Regions from separate parts of the Afifella sp. H1R genome, predicted to be linked through region 4. Evidence: predicted binding sites of a transcription regulator. Region 4 holds the regulator's gene; each other region holds the start of a gene.
What was found. The regulator PhoB, encoded in region 4, activates phosphate uptake and scavenging genes when phosphate is short. The targets are predictions, from matches to a motif close to TGTCATNNANCTGTCAT.
Positions count from the first base shown of each region.

Region 1: the regulator PhoB is predicted to act here: its motif matches at 1,752-1,768, upstream of phnC (phosphonate ABC transporter ATP-binding protein).
Region 2: the regulator PhoB is predicted to act here: its motif matches at 2,354-2,370, upstream of L0F51_RS08920 (glycerophosphodiester phosphodiesterase family protein).
Region 3: the regulator PhoB is predicted to act here: its motif matches at 1,761-1,777, upstream of L0F51_RS08995 (CehA/McbA family metallohydrolase).

Region 1 covers NZ_JAKEDY010000001.1:1,856,667-1,861,094, reverse strand. The annotation lists gene phnK (phosphonate C-P lyase system protein PhnK) at 1-375, shown strand, start outside; gene phnL (phosphonate C-P lyase system protein PhnL) at 379-1,083, shown strand; gene L0F51_RS08880 (DapH/DapD/GlmU-related protein) at 1,080-1,703, shown strand; gene phnC (phosphonate ABC transporter ATP-binding protein) at 1,837-2,715, shown strand; gene phnD (phosphonate ABC transporter substrate-binding protein) at 2,772-3,779, shown strand; gene phnE (phosphonate ABC transporter, permease protein PhnE) at 3,843-4,428, shown strand, end outside.
Region 2 covers NZ_JAKEDY010000001.1:1,864,780-1,869,207, forward strand. The annotation lists gene phnG (phosphonate C-P lyase system protein PhnG) at 1-102, opposite strand, end outside; gene phnF (phosphonate metabolism transcriptional regulator PhnF) at 210-959, shown strand; gene L0F51_RS08920 (glycerophosphodiester phosphodiesterase family protein) at 997-2,265, opposite strand; gene L0F51_RS08925 (cytochrome C oxidase subunit IV family protein) at 2,407-2,709, opposite strand; gene L0F51_RS08930 (cytochrome c oxidase subunit 3) at 2,706-3,350, opposite strand; gene ctaD (cytochrome c oxidase subunit I) at 3,343-4,428, opposite strand, start outside.
Region 3 covers NZ_JAKEDY010000001.1:1,880,636-1,885,063, forward strand. The annotation lists gene galE (UDP-glucose 4-epimerase GalE) at 1-807, shown strand, start outside; gene L0F51_RS08995 (CehA/McbA family metallohydrolase) at 827-1,726, opposite strand; gene L0F51_RS09000 (IclR family transcriptional regulator) at 1,840-2,673, opposite strand; gene L0F51_RS09005 (LysR family transcriptional regulator) at 2,955-3,863, opposite strand; gene L0F51_RS09010 (ABC transporter ATP-binding protein) at 3,960-4,428, opposite strand, start outside.
Region 4 covers NZ_JAKEDY010000002.1:361,285-365,712, reverse strand. The annotation lists gene L0F51_RS13320 (phosphopentomutase) at 1-424, shown strand, start outside; gene upp (uracil phosphoribosyltransferase) at 549-1,193, shown strand; gene phoB (phosphate regulon transcriptional regulator PhoB) at 2,270-2,965, opposite strand; gene phoU (phosphate signaling complex protein PhoU) at 2,983-3,669, opposite strand; gene pstB (phosphate ABC transporter ATP-binding protein PstB) at 3,690-4,428, opposite strand, start outside.

The DNA of each region.
Region 1 (4,428 bases), on a different contig from region 4:
CTCGAGCGCGTGGAGGTGCCCGCCGACCGCATCGACGACGATCCGCGCGGCTTTTCCGGCGGCATGCGCCAGCGCCTGCAGATCGCCCGCAACCTTGTGACCGCGCCCCGCCTCGTCTTCATGGACGAGCCGACGGGCGGGCTCGACGTCTCCGTGCAGGCGCGGCTTCTCGATCTCATCCGCGCGCTCGTTGCGGATCTCGGCATGGCGGCGCTCGTCGTCACGCACGACCTCGCCGTCGCCCGGCTCCTCTCCCACCGCATCATGGTGATGAAGGCGGGGGAGGTGGTCGAGGAGGGGCTGACGGACCGTGTCCTCGACGATCCGCATGCGCCCTACACGCAGCTTCTCGTCTCTTCGATCCTGCAGGTGTGAGCGATGCAGCCCCGTCTTGAACTCATAGACGTCACCAAGAGCTTCACCATGCATTTGCGCGGCGGCATCCACATTCCGGTCGTCGAAAACGTCTCCTTTACGCTCATGCCCGGCGAATGCGTCGTGCTCGGCGGGCCGTCCGGTGCCGGCAAGAGCTCGATCCTCAAGATGATCTACGGCAATTATTCAACCGATCGCGGCGCGATCCGTGTCGCCGGCGAGGGGGATGTGATCGATATCGCCACGGCCGATCCGCGGCGTGTGCTGGCGGTTCGTCGCGACACGCTCGGCTATGTCAGCCAATTCCTGCGAGTCGTGCCGCGCGTCGCCTCGCGCGATCTCGTCGCCGAGCCGCTCGTGGAGCGCGGCTCTTCCCGCGAGGAGGCGCTCGCCAAGGCCGACGCGCTTCTTGCCCGCCTCAACCTGCCGGAACGGCTCTGGCATCTGCCGCCCGCCACCTTTTCCGGCGGTGAGCAGCAGCGCGTGAACATCGCCCGCGGCTTCATCGCCGGCCATCCACTCCTGCTTCTCGACGAGCCGACGGCTTCGCTCGATGCCAAAAACCGGGATGTGGTGGTTGCCTTGATCGAAGAGGGAAAAGCTGCGGGTCGTAGCTTCCTCGGGATCTTTCATGATGCGGAGATGCGCGCCGCCGTGGCCGATCGTGAGGTCGACGTGACCGCGTTTGCTCCGAAAGCCGCTGCATGACGAAGCTTTCGGAGACGCCGCTCGTTGCGCCAGACGCGGTGGTGACCGACAGCCGGCTCGGGCGCTATACGGCGGTCGGCGCGCGCACGCAGCTCCAGAACTCGTCCCTTGGCGATTATTCCTACATCACCGAGGACGGCAACGTGGCGCGCGCGACGATCGGCAAGTTCTGCTCAATTGCCCAGAACGTGCGGATCAACGCCTCCAACCATCCGATGTGGCGGGCGGGCCAGCACCATTTCACTTATCGCTCGAACGACTACTTCGACGATGCGGAAGCCGATGAGGGGCTTTTCGCCTGGCGCGAGGCGAACGCCATCACGATCGGCAACGATGTCTGGATCGGCCATGGCGCAATCCTCTTGCCGGGCGTGACGGTTGGCGATGGAGCGGTCATTGCGGCCGGCGCCGTCGTCTCCCGTTCTGTCGGCGCCTACGAGATCGCCGGTGGCGTGCCGGCGCGGGTCATCAAGCGGCGATTTCCCGAAGAGATTGCGGAGCGCCTTCAGAAGCTTGCCTGGTGGGACTGGCCGCATGCCTGCCTTCGCGCGGCGCTGGCGGATTTCCGGGCGCTTTCGGTCGAGAAGTTTCTCGTAAAGTACGAAGAAAAGGCCGTCTGATCAGTTGCTTGCGTGACCTCTCCCGAGGCTTTTCCGGCGACTTCGAAATGTCATGAAAGCGAAATCGAAGCGATAAGGTCGGCTGTTAGGGAACGGTTATCGATAAGCCCGGCAGGCCGGGCAGGTGAGGCCGATGCCCGTAACCGCTCCTTCGAATGTTCCTGCAGTTCGTGTCGAAAAGCTGTCGAAGCGCTACGGCAAGACGCTCGCCTTGCGCAATGTCAGTGTCGATGTCGCGCCGGGCGAGATGGTGGCGCTGATCGGCGCCTCCGGCTCCGGCAAATCGACGCTCATCCGCCATATCGCCGGTCTGGAGCGCGGCAGCGGCGACGAATGCCGCGTGACGGTGCTCGACCGCATCATGCAGGTGGACGGCCGTCTGTCGCACGATGCGCGCCGCATCCGGCGTGAGATCGGCGTCATCTTTCAGCAGTTCAATCTGGTCGGGCGCCTGTCGGTCCTGACCAATGTGCTCGTCGGCTGCCTCGGTAGCGTGCCGGCCTGGCGCGGAACGCTCGGCCTTTTCACGCGGGGCGAGCAGGAGAAGGCGATGCAGGCGCTTTCCCGTGTCGGCATTGCCGAGACGGTGCGGCAACGCTCGTCGACGCTCTCCGGCGGGCAGCAGCAGCGTGCGGCGATCGCGCGCGCGCTCGTCCAGGGGGCCAAGGTCATCCTTGCCGACGAGCCAATCGCCTCTCTCGATCCCGCCTCCGCGCGTCGGGTGATGGAGGCGCTCGGTGAGATCAACCGTGCGGACGGCATCACCGTCGTCGTCTCCCTGCATCAGGTGGAATATGCGCGCCTTTATTGTCCGCGCACCCTGGCTTTGCGCGACGGTGAGGTCGCTTTCGACGGCCCCTCCGCAGCCCTGACCGACGATTTCCTGCGCGAGATTTACGGCGATGCGAGCGAGGAACTCGTGCTGCCGGGCGCGCCACCCGAACGGTCGCAGCCAGCGAAACGCCCCGAGCCCGCCGTCGCCAAGATGGCCCGCGAATTGGCTGTGACTTGATCCGCCACGAGGCGGTGAATTCCCGCCCCCGCGGCGGAGCAATCGAGGAGTGAGACATGAATCGACTGACGAAAGGTATTGCCGCCGCCGCCCTCCTGGCTGCGTTCGGCACATCCGGCGCGTTTGCGCAGGATCAGCAGGAACTGAACTTCGGCATCATCTCGACGGAATCGAGCCAGAACCTGAAGACGGTCTGGGATCCGTTCCTTGAGGAGATGTCCGAGCAGACGGGCCTCAAGGTGAACGCCTTCTTCGCCTCCGATTATGCCGGCGTCATCGAAGGCATGCGTTTCGGCAAGGTCGATGTCGCCTGGTACGGCAACAAGTCCGCGATGGAGGCCGTCGATCGCGCCAATGGCGAGATCTTCGCGCAGACCGTCGATGTGGAAGGCAATCCCGGCTACTGGTCGGTGCTGATCACGCAAGCCGACAACGACAAGATCAATTCGCTCGACGACGTCTTGAAATGCGACAAGTCGCTGGATTTCGGCATCGGAGATCCGAACTCCACCTCCGGCTTCCTCGTACCGACCACGTTCATCTTCGCCAAGAACAGCGTGACGCCGCAGGATTGCTTCAAGACAGTGCGCAACGCCAATCATGAGGCGAACGCCATGGCGACGGCCAACGGTCAGGTCGACGTCGCCGCCAACAACACGGAAAACCTCCGCCGCCTGGAAGTGACGGCGCCGGAAGCGCGCAAGAAGATCAAAGTGATCTGGCAGTCGCCGCTGATCCCGTCCGATCCGCTCGTCTGGCGCAAGGATCTCGACGAGGAGACCAAGCGCAAAGTCTACACCTTCATCATGAGCTACGGCCGCCTCGGCAAGCCCGAAGAGGTCGCCGGAGCGCGTGAAGTCCTCGAGGGTCTTGGCTGGGCGCCGTTCAAGCCGTCTTCCGATGCGCAGCTCTACCCGATCCGCATCATGGAAATCACCAAGCAGGAAGCGAAGATCGAAGCGGCCGACACGATGTCGGACGATGAGAAGAAGAGCGACCTCGAAAAGCTCGATTCCGAGAAGGCCGAGATCGAAAAGCTGATGGACAAGGTTCCGCAGGCCTGAGGCTGCAACCCTTGTTGATTTGGCGCCGGACCCGAGGTCCGGCGCTTTTCACTGGAGAGACGAATGGCGGTTGCCACACAGGCTGAGAAGAAAATTCCGGTTCCTCCGCGCGGCTTTACCCAGCGGCTCTATGGCACCATCGTCTGGGGCGGCATCGCGCTGGTGCTGATCTGGAGCTGGGGACCGGCCGAGATGGTGCGCTTCCTCAACCTCTTCACCGATGCCGGCAATATGGCCGACTACGCCGGCGGCTTTCTCTCACCGAACTTCCGGGACTGGCATTATTACGTCGAGGAGATGATCCTCACCGTGCAGATCGCTGTCTGGGGCACGGTGCTGGCGATCGTCTTCGGGATTCCCTTCGCGCTTCTGTCGTCGTCGAACCTCGCGCCGATCTGGATCGTGCAGCCGGTGCGTCGCCTGATGGATGCGACCCGCGCCATCAACGAGCTCGTCTTTGCCGTTCTCTTCGTCACCGCGGTCGGGCTCGGCCCTTTCGCCGGGGTGATGGCGCTTTTCGTGCATAATACAGGTATTATCGCGAAGCTCTTCTCGGAGGCGGTGGAGGCGATCGATCCAAGGCCCGTCGAGGGCATCCGCGCCACCGGCGCGACGCGCCTGCAGGAGATTGTCTTCGGCGTTGTGCCGC
Region 2 (4,428 bases), on a different contig from region 4:
GGACAGCACCTCCCGGCGCCGCTTGAGTGTTTCCGTCGCGAGGTCCGCGTCCTCGGAAGCGGCCGCGTTCCGGTCGCGAGTTGCGCCGGCGGTGTCTGCCATGTCGGAACCTCGAGCTTCAACTTGTCTATTGTTATATACAAGCATACAATAGGCAGACAAGCTTGACACAACGATGACGGTCCGACGCTCGGGGGACGAAAACGACGATGGAGAATGTGCATCGCGGAGCCGGCGTTTCGTTGTGGCGCCAGATCGCCGATCTGTTGCGCGGCGAGGTACTGTCGGGGCGCTGGCCGGCCGACACGGCCCTGCCCTCCGAAAGCGCCTTGTCGGAGCGTTTTGGCGTCAACCGCCACACGCTGCGCCGCGCGCTCGCGGCGCTTGCCGCGGAGGGGCTGGTGCGCTCCGATCAGGGCCGCGGCACCTTCGTCACCTCGGAGCGCCTCGCCTATCCGATCTCGCGGCGCACGCGCTTTTCCGAGATCGTCAGCCGTCAGGCGCGGGCGCCCGGCGGCCGCCTGATCGCAAGCCGTATCGAGCCCGCGCCCGTCTGGCTCGCCGACCATCTGAAGCTCGCGCAGGGCACGCCGCTCATCACGCTCGAAACCCTGAGCGTCGCCGACGGAGTACCGATCTCAACGGCAAGGAGCTGGTTTTCCGCCGAACGGTTTCCCAATCTCGTGGCGGTCTATGCCGAAACGGGATCGATCACCCGGGCACTCGCCCATCACGGGGTCGAAGATTATGTCCGCCGCTGGACCAAGGTGCGTGCGCGACCTGCAGAGCCCGCCGAAAACGAGAAACTCGCTCTGCCGCGCGGGGCGACCGTCCTCGTGACGGAATCGCTCAATGTCGAACCCGACGGCACGCCCCTGCATCTGTCGCTGACGAGTTTTGCGGCGGAGCGCATGGAAATCGTCATCGAAGAGGACGGCAACGACAAAGGGCGCCTCTGACGGCGCCCTTTCCGTGTTCGCGCCCGAGGTTGGGCGGCTACTTCAGATCCATGCAATTGGCATAATAGGTGACGGTCGCCGGCCAGTCGGAGAACATGCCGATAACGCCGACATCCTTGGCGAGCACGTCGATCACCTCGTATTCGTCGCCCGGATGCGAGATCGCATCCTTGACCGACTGATAGTAGTAGCCGCCACCATCGGTGAGCGTGCCGGAGCGCTCGAGCGACCAGGTGATGATCTGGAGACCCGCCTCCTTCGCAGCCTTCGCATAGGCCGACGGCACGATCTCTCCCGCCTCGTCGAGGGTGAGGAGCATATGGCTCGGCGGCGCGATGATCTTCACGCCCTCGTCGGCAAGCTCCTGCATCGACGGCTCGAACGTCTCCGGATTGTTGGCATCAAAGCCTTCGAGCGTCTCGTCACGATCATCGAGGAAGACACCCTGCTTGCCGAACTCCGGATCGTTCTTGATCCAGTAGAGAATGTCGCGGAGCTGGAAGGATTGCGGATAGACGTCGCTCGGATCGATGCCCGCCTCCTTGTATTCGTCGATCATCTGCTCGGCGTAGTCATCCTGTGTGTATTCACCCTCGAACGGCATCTCCACGCTCGGCTCCTTGAGCTCGGGCGTGAACTTGACCCCGAGATCCTTGAAGAGCGCGATCGATTCCTTGTGAGACATCAACTCGCCGTTCGTGGCGTAGAGGTCGGTGCGCCAGGACGGCGTCGCATCCATGAATTCGGCAACGCTCGTCGCATCCGGATTGCCCGCATCCATTTTGCCCTTGAGCGACTTGAACTCCGCAAGCGTCAGATCGGACGTGCAGCACTTCACCTCAGCCTTCTTGTCGCCGGAGGCCGGGCTGAACGGGGTCGTGCATTTCGCAGCGAGATCGTCGTGGGCGAGAATATCGGTCGTCGTCGCGAGATCGCATTGCGAATGCCGGCAGACGAGCTCGCGATCCTTGGTGAAGGCGACGTCGCATTCGATGATGCCGGCCCCCATCGCGGCGGCCGCCTGATAGGACTGGCGGGTGTGTTCGGGAAACTGCATCGGCGCGCCGCGATGGCCGATGGAAAAAGTCGTGCGATAGAACGGCCCAGTCTCGCAGGCCTTCAGCGCATCCTTGAGCTCGCCCTCGTCTATGTCGTTGACGAGATAGAAAGGCCGCGGGCCGAGCTGCGCCTGCGGACGCGCATCCTGCGGGTGGGAATCCTGGGCGAGCGCATCGGCTGCAAAGCCGCAGACCACACCCAAAAGGGCGCCGGCCGCAAAGGCCGAACGAACGAGAACGTGCTTCATGGGCTAATCTTCCTCGATGGCAAAACGCGATGGCAAAGCGGACCGCACAGGGCCGAAACCTCGCATATACGCGGGGCGCAAACACGAAATGTCGCGCGGATGACGGGAAGATGAAGCATCGCAGGAAGAAGGGTCCCGGTGTCAGCGGGTAAGATAATCGCTGAAAGTCAGGACGAAGAGCGCGGTGAGCCACAGCCCGGAAGCGCCCGCGGCAAGGCGCAACAGCGCCCCGGATCGCGCCAGATGCATAAAGACCACTGAGGAAAGGCCAGCCATCACGACGGCGACCGCAAGATTGACGACCACCTTCCAGATGCCGATCGGCCAATAGGCGACCCACCAGGAGGCGAGGAAGAGCACCATCAGCGCCGCCCAGACGAACAACTCCGGAAAGAGAAGCTGCCGCAGGTCAGGCTCACGCCGATCGTTCCGCCCCACCATCATGATCGCCCCACGAGATAGAGAAGTGGGTAGAGAAAGATCCAGATCGTATCGACGAAGTGCCAGTAGAGGCCCACGACCTCGATTGTGCTGGTCTTGTCGGGCACGACGCGCCCGCGATGGACGAGGATCGCGACGACCGCCCAGGCCCCGAGCCCGATCGCCATATGGAGGGCATGGATGCCGGTCATCGCCCAGTAGAAGGAGACGAAGATCACGGCGTGTTCCGACAGGTCGAAAAGCGGATCGCCGGGCACGAAATGGCTCTCGATGTCGTGGTGATATTCGTAGCCCTTGAGCGCCAGGAAGAGGAGGCCGAGCGCAATCGTCGCCGCAATCAGCCTGACGACGAGGCGCGAACGCCCGAATTCCGCGGCCTTCACGGCAAGTGCGGCCGTCAGGCTCGAAATCAGGAGAATTGCCGTATTGGCACTGCCGATGAGGACGAGCGTCTCGCGTCCGGCCTCCTCGAACGCGGCCGGATAGGCCATGCGATAAAGCGTATAGCCGAGAAAGATCGCGCCGAAGAACAAGACCTCGGTGCCGAGGAAGATCCACATGCCGAACTCGGCCGCCTGCCGCTGCTGGCCACGGTCGTCGAACTGTTCGGCAACGATGCCAGCGAAGGGGCTGATCTCACGCATCCTTCGGTGTCCCCTCCGGGTGGTAATTGTAGGGATCCTCGCGGACGACCGGCGTGGAAAAGAAATTGTGCTGGGGCGGCGGAGAAGCCGTCGTCCATTCGAGCCCAGTCGCCTCCCAGGGATTGGCCGAGGCAACGCGCCCAAAGAAAAGCGACCAGCCGAGATAGAAGAGCGGCATCAGATAGGCGACGGCCAGAAGCACCGCGCCGAGCGTCGAGGCGACGTGGAACATCTGAAACTCCGGCGCATAGGCATGGTAGCGCCGCGGCATCCCGAGATAGCCGAGTATGTATTGCGGGAAAAAGGTGGTGTTGAAGCCGACGAACATCATGATCGCCGCCGCCTGCGCCCAGCGTTCCGGATAAAGCCGGCCGGTGATCTTCGGCCACCAGAAGTGCAGCCCCCCGAAGAAGGCCGAGACCATGCCGCCGACCATGATGTAGTGGAAGTGCGCCACGACGAAGTAGGTGTCGTGCACATGGAGATCGATCGGCACGGAGGCGAGAAAGAGCCCCGTCAGACCGCCCATGGTGAAGAGGCCGACGAAGCCGAGCGCATAGAGCATCGGCGCCTCGAAGGTGATGCGGCCCCGAAACAGCGTCGCCGTCCAGTTGAACACTTTGATCGCCGAGGGCACCGCCACCATGAAGGAGAGGAACGAGAAGACGAGGTTCGCATAGGACGACTGGCCCGAGACGAACATGTGGTGGCCCCAGACGAAGAAACCGATGACGGCGATCGCGAGGATCGCGAGGACCATCGCCGTGTAGCCGAAGACGCGGCGCCGCGCGAAGCAGGTGATGATCTCCGAGACGACGCCCATGCCCGGCAGGATCATGATGTAGACGGCCGGATGCGAGTAGAACCAGAAAAGATGCTGGAAGAGCAGCGGATCGCCGCCCCGCGTGGGATCGAAGATGGCAAGCCCGAACCAGCGTTCCCCCACGATCAGGAGGAGTGCCATGGCGAGCACCGGCGTCGCCAGGAGCATGATGAGGCTCGTCGCGTAATTCGCCCAAATGAAGAGCGGCAGACGGAACCAGGTGAGCCCAGGGCAGCGCATCGTATGCGTGGTGAC
Region 3 (4,428 bases), on a different contig from region 4:
GTCGTCATCCATCTCGCGGGCCTCAAGGCCGTGGGCGAGTCCGTCGAGAAGCCGCTCGCCTACTACGATGTGAATGTCGGGGGTGCCGTCTCGCTGTTTGAGGCGATGGCCCGCCACGCGGCGACACGGCTCGTCTTTTCGTCCTCGGCCACCGTCTATGGGGAACCGCAAACCGTGCCGATCGACGAGAGCTTTCCGGTGGGTGGGGTCACCAACCCCTATGGTCGAACCAAGATGATGATCGAGGAGATCATCACCGATACGGTCGCCGCCGACATGGCCTGGCAGGCGATCAGCCTGCGTTATTTCAATCCCGTCGGCGCCCATGAGAGCGCACTCATCGGCGAAGATCCGATGGGCATTCCGAACAATCTCTTTCCCTATATCGCCCAGGTCGCGGTTGGGCGGCGGGACCATCTGCGCGTCTTCGGCGGCGATTATCCGACCCACGACGGTACCGGTGTGCGCGATTACATCCATGTCGTCGATCTCGCCCGGGCTCATGTGAAGGCGACGGAAGCGCTTCTTTCCGGCGGGGTGGCGTCCGGCACGCACCGGCCGATCAATCTCGGCACCGGCCGGGGCTACAGCGTCCTCGACACCGTGAAGGCCTGGCGGCGAGCCACCAACCGGTCGATCCCTTACGAGATCGTGGAGCGCCGCGCCGGCGACATCGCCACCTGCTACGCCGACCCGAAGCTCGCAGCCGAACTTCTCGGCTGGCAGGCCGATCTCGACCTCGACGCCATGTGCCGCGATCACTGGCGGTGGCAGAGCGAGAACCCGAACGGCTACACCGGAGATTGAGCCCGAGCCTCAGAGAGCCTCAGTCGAGCCGGACCGGGTTTGACCACGCAAGACGCCCGGCCGCATCGGCAACGATGAGGCGGAACCAATCACCTTCGAAACGCTCGCTCGACAGGCGTACGCGCGTCAGGTCCCGCCCCCATTGGTTCTCCGATTTCGCGCCACGACCGACAAGGGCGACATTGACCGCCGGCGAGCATTCCACCAGCACCTCGCCATCGGCGATGGAAAACCCTTCGATCACTGGACCCTGGCTGGAATAGAAAAGGCCGGCCTTGAGCGCCTCCAAGAGCGCTTCGGGCGTGTTCTCCGCAGCCTTCACCATCACCCAGGCTGCGAGCCCTTCCTCATATTTGAAATGCGTATCGTCGGACGCAAAGGCGGAGAGCGCATAGCCTTCGTTCAGGAGCTCATCGAGAAGATAGGTCCCGTCGGCACGCGCGGTTTCGAGATCGCAGGTGTAATTGTAGATCTCGACGGAATGGGCATGCGCCGCCATCGCACGGCCGTCTTCGATCGTGAGACCGGACCATTGCGGATGGGCGATCCCGACGAAGGCGCCCGCCTCACGCGCCCGCTTCGCGAGCGCGAGCCCGTCCTCGGCCTTGCCGGTCGCCTCGAAATCTTCAGGCAGCCCGGCGGCCAGAATATGCCACAGCTCGCCATGGCTGGTCGCATCGGCATGAAGTTCGGCACCGAGAAGCGTCGTGAAGCCCGTGCTGCGAAACGGCCGCGTATCCGTGACCGGAAAATCGAAGCGGCTGAGAAAATGATCCGACAGGCAGAGAAAATCGTAGCCGGCGTCGCGGTAATGGGCGCAGACCGCCTCAGGCGACAGCCCCCCGTCCGAGCGGTCGGAATGTGTGTGAAGATTGCCGCGCCAGAAACGGCCCGGCGCCTGAAATGCCCGCATACCCATGGAGAAGCCCCTCACTCAACCGAGGAGAAGCGATATGACGCCTCCATGGCAAGGCAATGACAGAAGGAAGGATGAGCGCGCGTGCGATCGAAACTGGTTTCGACGAACGTCCTTCAGGCGGCTTCGCTCGTCAAATTCCAGCCGAGCTGGCTCGAAATCTGCCGGGCAGCCGCCATGTTGCGCTGGATGATGGCGGCGAACGCGGCACCGCGCGCATCCATGCCGGCGACCGAAACGCCGAGCCCGCCAAGCACATTGCCGCTCGCATCCCGGATCGGCGCGGCTGTGCACACCGTCGCCGGGCGAAATTCGCGGTCGTCGACGGCATAGCCCTGCACGGCAACGGCAGCGATCTCCCGGCGCAATCTCGCCTCGTCCGTGATGGTATTGTCCGTGTAGGAACGGATTTCCACTCGCGCCAGAAGCGCATCGAGAGCAGCCGGTGACAGTCCCGCGAGGAGAACCTTGCCGAGCGCGGTGCAATGGGCGGGACGATGGCTCAGAGTATGAGACGGAAGGCGGCCCTGGGGCTCGGCCTTTTCCAGATAGCAGATCTGGCCGTCGACGAGCGTCGCGATTTGGACGGTCTGGCCGATGGTGGCGCACAAATCCCGCATGATGGGACGCGCGAGGCTCGTGAGCTCGCCGCGCGATTGCGCACCGGGCTGCAGACGCGCGAGGCTCGGACCGATGCTCCAGGTGCGCGTCTTCGGCCGCCAAAGCGCATAGCCGCCATCCGCCAAACTGCGCAAAATGCGCAAAACAGTACTTTTATGCAGGCCGACGCTGCGACTGACTTCCGTCAGGGAAAGCGGTTCCTCGGCCGCGGCCAGAACTTCCAGGATGCCGAGCGAACGATGCAGCACCTGGATGGAAGATCCAGACGAAGCGCGCGCATTTCCTGCACTTTCGTCGCCATTTGGTTGATCCACCGTGACACCGCTCATCTTCTTAATCCCGACACGTGCCGCAGGAAATCGGCACCTCATAGGCCAATCATCGCGCCGTCCATGCAGTCTCGCACGACCGACTGCACCCACATTCGCCTCTGCAAAGGCAGCCACAAAGCCAAGCCACCAGCAAAGGCGAGGAGGAATGAGCCATTCTTCTGATCAAATTTCAAGTATCATATGATGAAATTGATGCAATCTGGCTTGGGCGAGGCTGACCTTAAGGTTAGATTGTCGCTCCAGCGCCGCGGCAGACGCGCGTTTTCACCCAAAATTGCTCAAACGTGCGACAAAAGAACATCCCCGTTCTGATCGGTCAATCGACCAATCAGAGCCCGCGCCGCGCTGCTGGCATAACGGTCAGGATGGCGCAGCAGGGAAAAATCCCGGCGCGGCAGATCGACGGGGACGGATTGAAGCCGGCCGGAATCGATCGCTGCCGCGACCACATGCTCGGAAATGATGGTTGCGCCGGCACCCGCCTCGACGGCCTCGCGCACGGCCTCGTTGCTCGGCAGAACGAGCGAGATCACCAGATCGTCGACTTTGATTCCGTCCCGCGAGGCGAGTTCTTCAAGCACGGCACGCGTTCCCGACCCGGCCTCCCGGATGACCCAGGACAGCGATGTGAGATCGACCCCGCCCGCCTCGCTCGCCACGGGCAGGGCGCGCCCCGCGGCAACCACGAGCACCAGCCTGTCGCGGTCGACGAGGCGACGGAGGAGCTCCGTATGTCGAATGGGTCCTTCAACGAGACCGAGATCCGCCCGCCCTTCGGCGACGGCATCCTCCACCTGGCGGGTATTGCCGATAACGACATCCAGGCCCACGCCCGGAAAAGCTTCGTGAAAGGCCGCAAGGCGGCGCGGCAGCCAGTAATTGGCGATCGTCTGGCTGGCCGCGATGGCGACGCTGCCGCGGGCGGGATCCGCGATGTCCTCGAGAACATTCTGCGCCGAGGCCACCCGCTTGAGGACAGCGCGTGCCTCCGGCAGGAAGCGCTCGCCCGTCTCCGTCAGTTCGATGCCCCGCCCCACCCGGTCGAACAGGCGGGCGCCATAGCGTTTTTCCAGCGCGGCGATCGCCGCGGAAGCGGCCGACTGTGTGAGGCCGAGCGCCGCTGCCGCCCGGGTGACGTGCCGCCGCTCGGCGACGGCCACGAAGACGCGCAATTGATCGAGGGTCATGCCGCAATGATCGACGCAAATGTTCGATCAGACAATACGCATGCGGAGGTCCGATGAATCCGAGTTTCGGCGCGCAGCGCCTCAAGCGGCTCCTTGTCAGGCGATGCGGGTACCGTCCTGCGGATCGAAAAACACGGAACGCATCATGTTGAAGGCGAGCTTCACCTGTCCGTCTTCTTCGATCGGGCTGTTGGCCCGAAGCCGCGCTGTGAACTCCTTGCCGCCGAGATGCGTGACGACATAGGTGTCGGCGCCCGTCGGCTCCACTATCTCCGCCCGGCAGGTCGCCTCCACGAGGTGGCCCGCCTTCTGGTCGGCAGCATCCGGATCCGTCACCGCTTCCGGACGGATCCCGAAAGTGATGGTGCGGCCCACCCAATCTCCGAGCTGATCGGCCAAGCCTTCCCGCACCGGCAGGAAGAGCGCGCCGTTTGAGCGCTGCTTCAACGCGACACCGATCGCCCCGTCCTGCTTCTGCACTTCGGCGGGAACGAGGTTCATCGCCGGCGAGCCCATAAAATCCGCCACGAAGAGATTGGACGGATTGTTGTAGACTTCTTCCGGC
Region 4 (4,428 bases):
CGGCGTGACGCAGACGCTGAAGGCGCCGGAGAACGAGAGCCAGTTCGACAAGACGCTGGAGGCGGCGCGGTCGGCAAAGGACGGCGACCTCATCGTCACCAACTTCATCGACTTCGACCAGATCTTCGGCCATCGCCGCGATCCGGCCGGCTATGCGGCGGCGCTCGAAGCCTTCGATCGCCGCCTGCCGGAGCTCTTTGCGCTGTTGAAGCCGGGCGACCTCGTCATCCTGACGGCCGATCACGGCAACGACCCGACCTGGGTGGGCACCGACCACACACGTGAAACCGTGCCGGTTCTGGCCTTCGGCCCGGGCATCGAAGGGCGTCCGGCGGGCGAGCTTTCGACCTATGCCGATGTCGGCCAGACGCTGTCGGCGCATCTTGCCCTGCCGCCTCTTGCCGCGGGCGCGAGCCTGATCTGAGGCGATTTCGCCGGTGAATATCGCCTTTCGGTTCAAGGCGGCGGGTTGACCTCGGTGCCGTGACCCATTTCACCCAGGGTGAGACAGAAGCCGCCGACGAACAAGAGACGAGAAGGAGAGGGGCGTGGACGCTTCAACGAGACGGGATGTGACCGTCGTCGATCATCCGATGGTGCAGCACAAGCTGACGATCATGCGCGACAAGGGCACGTCCACGGCGAGTTTCCGCCGTCTGTTGCGCGAGATTGCGGCGCTGTTGACCTATGAGGCGACGCGCGACCTGGAATTGACGACGACGACGATCGAGACGCCGCTCGCCACGATGGAGGCGCCGACCCTGGCCGGCAAGAAGCTCGTCTTCGCCTCCATCCTGCGCGCCGGCAACGGCCTCCTGGAAGGCATGCTCGATCTGGTGCCGGCGGCCCGCGTCGCCCATGTCGGTCTCTACCGCGATCCGGAGACGCTGCAGCCGGTGGAATATTACTTCAAGGCGCCGGAAGATCTGCACGAGCGCGTCGTCATCGCCGTCGATCCGATGCTGGCGACGGCGAATTCGGCGATCGCCGCGATCCAGCGCCTGAAAGAGCGCGGGGCGAAGGACATCCGCTTCGTCTGCCTGCTCGCCGCGCCCGAAGGCGTGGAACGCTTCCGTGCCGCTCATCCCGACGTGCCGGTGGTGACGGCCGCGATCGACAGCCATCTGAACGACCACGGCTATATCCTGCCGGGCCTCGGCGATGCCGGCGACCGCATGTACGGGACGAAGTAGGGTTTTTCGGCGGGTTGCCTGCTGGACGCTCTTCCCCTCGCCTTGAGGATGACGAGCGCATCTGACGCAAGGGCGTTACAGCGCTCCCGTTCTTCTCCCCTTTTGGGGAGAAGGTGGCGGGCGAAGCCCGCCGGATGAGGGGTGGTCTTCCATCCCGCGCCGAGATCCGTTCTTCGTCCACCCCTCACCGCCCGCTTCGCGGGCACCTCTCCCCAGAGGGGAGAGGAAGGGAGCCTGCCGCAGGCGCTGTTCTTCAGTTGCAGCGGCCGCGGAAATCGTAGCGGCCACGGAAATCGCAGCGATAAGGGTCATTGCGACGGCACTGATGAGAGCACGTTCTTGGCTTTCGCTGGTGCGAAGCCACAGGCGGACGAAGAAGCTCTCGCTGCCTCGTGCGGGAGCCGCGCGGACAAGCTTCTCGCCGCGAGAGCGTTGCAGCGCGCTCCCGTTCTTCTCCCCTTCTGGGGAGAAGGTGGCGGGCAGAGCCCGCCGGATGAGGGGTGGTCTTCCCTCCCGCGCGGTGCCTGATTGTCGTCCACCCCTCACCGCCCGCTTCGCGGGCACCTCTCCCCAGAGGGGGAGAGGAAGGGAGCCTGCCGCAGGCGCTGTTCTTCAATCGCAGCTGCCACGGAAATCGTAGCGGCCACGGAAAGCGCAGCGATAAGGGTCATTGGGACGGCACTGATGAGAGCACGTTCTGGCTTTCGCTGGTGCGAAGCCACACGGGAACCAAGAAGCTCTCGCTGCCTCGTGCGGGAGCCGCGCGGACACGCGTGTCGCCGCAAGCGCGTTGCAGCGCTCCCGTTCTTCTCCCCGTGGGGAGAAGGTGGCGGGCAGAGCCCGCCGGATGAGGGGTGGTCTTCCATCCCGCGCGGTGCCTGATTGTCGTCCACCCCTCACCGCCCGCTTCGCGGGCACCTCTCCCCAGAGGGGAGAGGAAGGGGGCCCTGTTCTTAAGTTGCAGCGATGACGGAGGGGACGCGCTTCCTGGCCGACGTCGGAGCGAAGCCACACGGGAACGAAGAAGCTCTCGCGTCCTCATCACCGCAGATCCCGGCGGGACTGTCCCGAAGAAATCAGGTGGTGACGAACTGTTCGTTGAGGGCGTAGCCGGCGCCGCGGACGGTGCGGATCGGGTCGCGCATGCGGCCGCGGTTGATCGCCTTTCTGAGGCGGCCGACATGCACATCGACGGTGCGTTCGTCGACATAGACGTCGCGGCCCCAGACGCCGTTCAGGAGCTGCTCGCGGGTGAAGACCCGCCCTGGGCTGCGCATCAGGAATTCCAGAAGCCGGAATTCGGTCGGGCCGAGATGGATCTCGCGCCCCCCGCGAAAGACGCGGAAGGTGCCGCGGTCGAGTTCGAGATCGCCGGCGGCGAGCTTGTCGGCGACCATTTCCGGGCGCGTGCGGCGCAGGAGCGCCTTCACGCGGGCCATCAGCTCCGGCACCGAGAAGGGTTTGACGACATAATCGTCGGCGCCGGTGGCGAGCCCGCGGATGCGCTCGTCTTCCTCGCCGCGCGCCGTCAGCATGATGACGGGGAGTTTTGCGGTCGCCTCGCGCATGCGGACGCGGCGGCAGAGTTCGATGCCGGAAAGGCCCGGCAGCATCCAGTCGAGCACGAGGAGGTCCGGCGCCTCTTCCAGAAGGCGCAATTCCGCATCGTCGCCGCGCCCCACCGTATCGACGGAATAGCCTTCCGCCTCCAGGTTGTAGCGCAGAAGCAGCGTCAGCGGTTCTTCATCCTCGACGACGAGAATCCGGGGCACCTGCATGGCTCACTCCGTCAACCCGCGGACGGCGCAGTCGCCGCGCGTTCCATCTGCTTGCCGGTGACGAGATAGGTGATCGTCTCGGCGATGTTGGTGGCGTGGTCGCCGATGCGCTCGATGTTCTTGGCGCAGAAGAGAAGATGCGTGCACATGCCGATATTGCGCGGATCTTCCATCATGTAGGTGAGCATCTCGCGAAACAGCGACACATACATGGCGTCGATCTCGTCGTCGGAGCGCCACACCGAGATCGCCTTCTGCACGTCGCGCGAGCCATAGGCGTCGAGCACGTCCTTGAGCTGGCGCAGGCCGAGGCTCGCCAGATGTTCGACACCGCGGCGAAGCTGGTGGTTCATCCGCTGATCCTCGATGGCGAGCGCGCGCTTGGCGATGTTCTTGCCGAGGTCGCCGACGCGTTCCAGATCGTGCGAGATGCGGATCGCGGCAACGGTTTCGCGCAGATCCTGAGCCATCGGCTGGCGCTTGGCGATGACGAGGATCGCCCGCTCTTCGATCTGGTAGTGCATCTGGTTGATCTGGCGGTCGCCGAGAATGACGTCCTGGGCGAGCTGCGCATTGGTGCTCAACAGCGCATTCACCGCCTCGTCGAGCTGCTGTTCGACGAGACCGCCCATTTCGGCGATGGAGCGGGCGAGTTCCCGCAATTCCTCGTCATAGGAGGTGACGATATGTTCAGACACGGGGCTCACTCCTCTCCCGATTAGCCGAAGCGGCCTGTGATGTAGTCCTGGGTGCGCTTGTCGGTGGGGTTGGTGAACATCATGTCCGTTGGCCCCTCCTCGACGAGATAACCCAGATGGAACATGGCCGTGCGCTGCGAGACGCGCGCCGCCTGCTGCATCGAATGCGTGACGATGACGATCGTATAGTTTTCGCGCAGTTCGTCGATCAGCTCTTCCACCTTGGCGGTGGCGATGGGGTCGAGTGCCGAGCACGGCTCGTCCATCAGGATGACTTCCGGGTTCACGGCGATCGCGCGGGCGATGCACAGGCGCTGCTGCTGACCGCCGGAGAGGCCGGTGCCGGGCTCGTCGAGCCGGTCTTTCACCTCGTTGAAGAGGCCGGCGCGCTGCAGGCTCGTGGCGACGATCTCTTCGAGGTCGCGCTTGCCGGAGGCGAGGCCATGGATGCGCGGCCCGTAGGCGACGTTCTCGAAGATCGACTTCGGGAACGGGTTCGGCTTCTGGAAGACCATGCCGACGCGGGCCCTGAGCTCCACGACGTCGAGTGCCTTGTCGTAGATGTTTTCGCCGTCGAGCGTGATGTGGCCGGAGACGCGCGCGATGTCGATCGTGTCGTTCATCCGGTTGAGGCATCTGAGGAAGGTGGATTTTCCGCAGCCGGACGGGCCGATCAGCGAGATCACCTGATTCTCCGGAACGTCGAGATCGACGTCGAACAGGGCCTGCTTGTCGGCGTAATGGACGCAAACTTTCTCG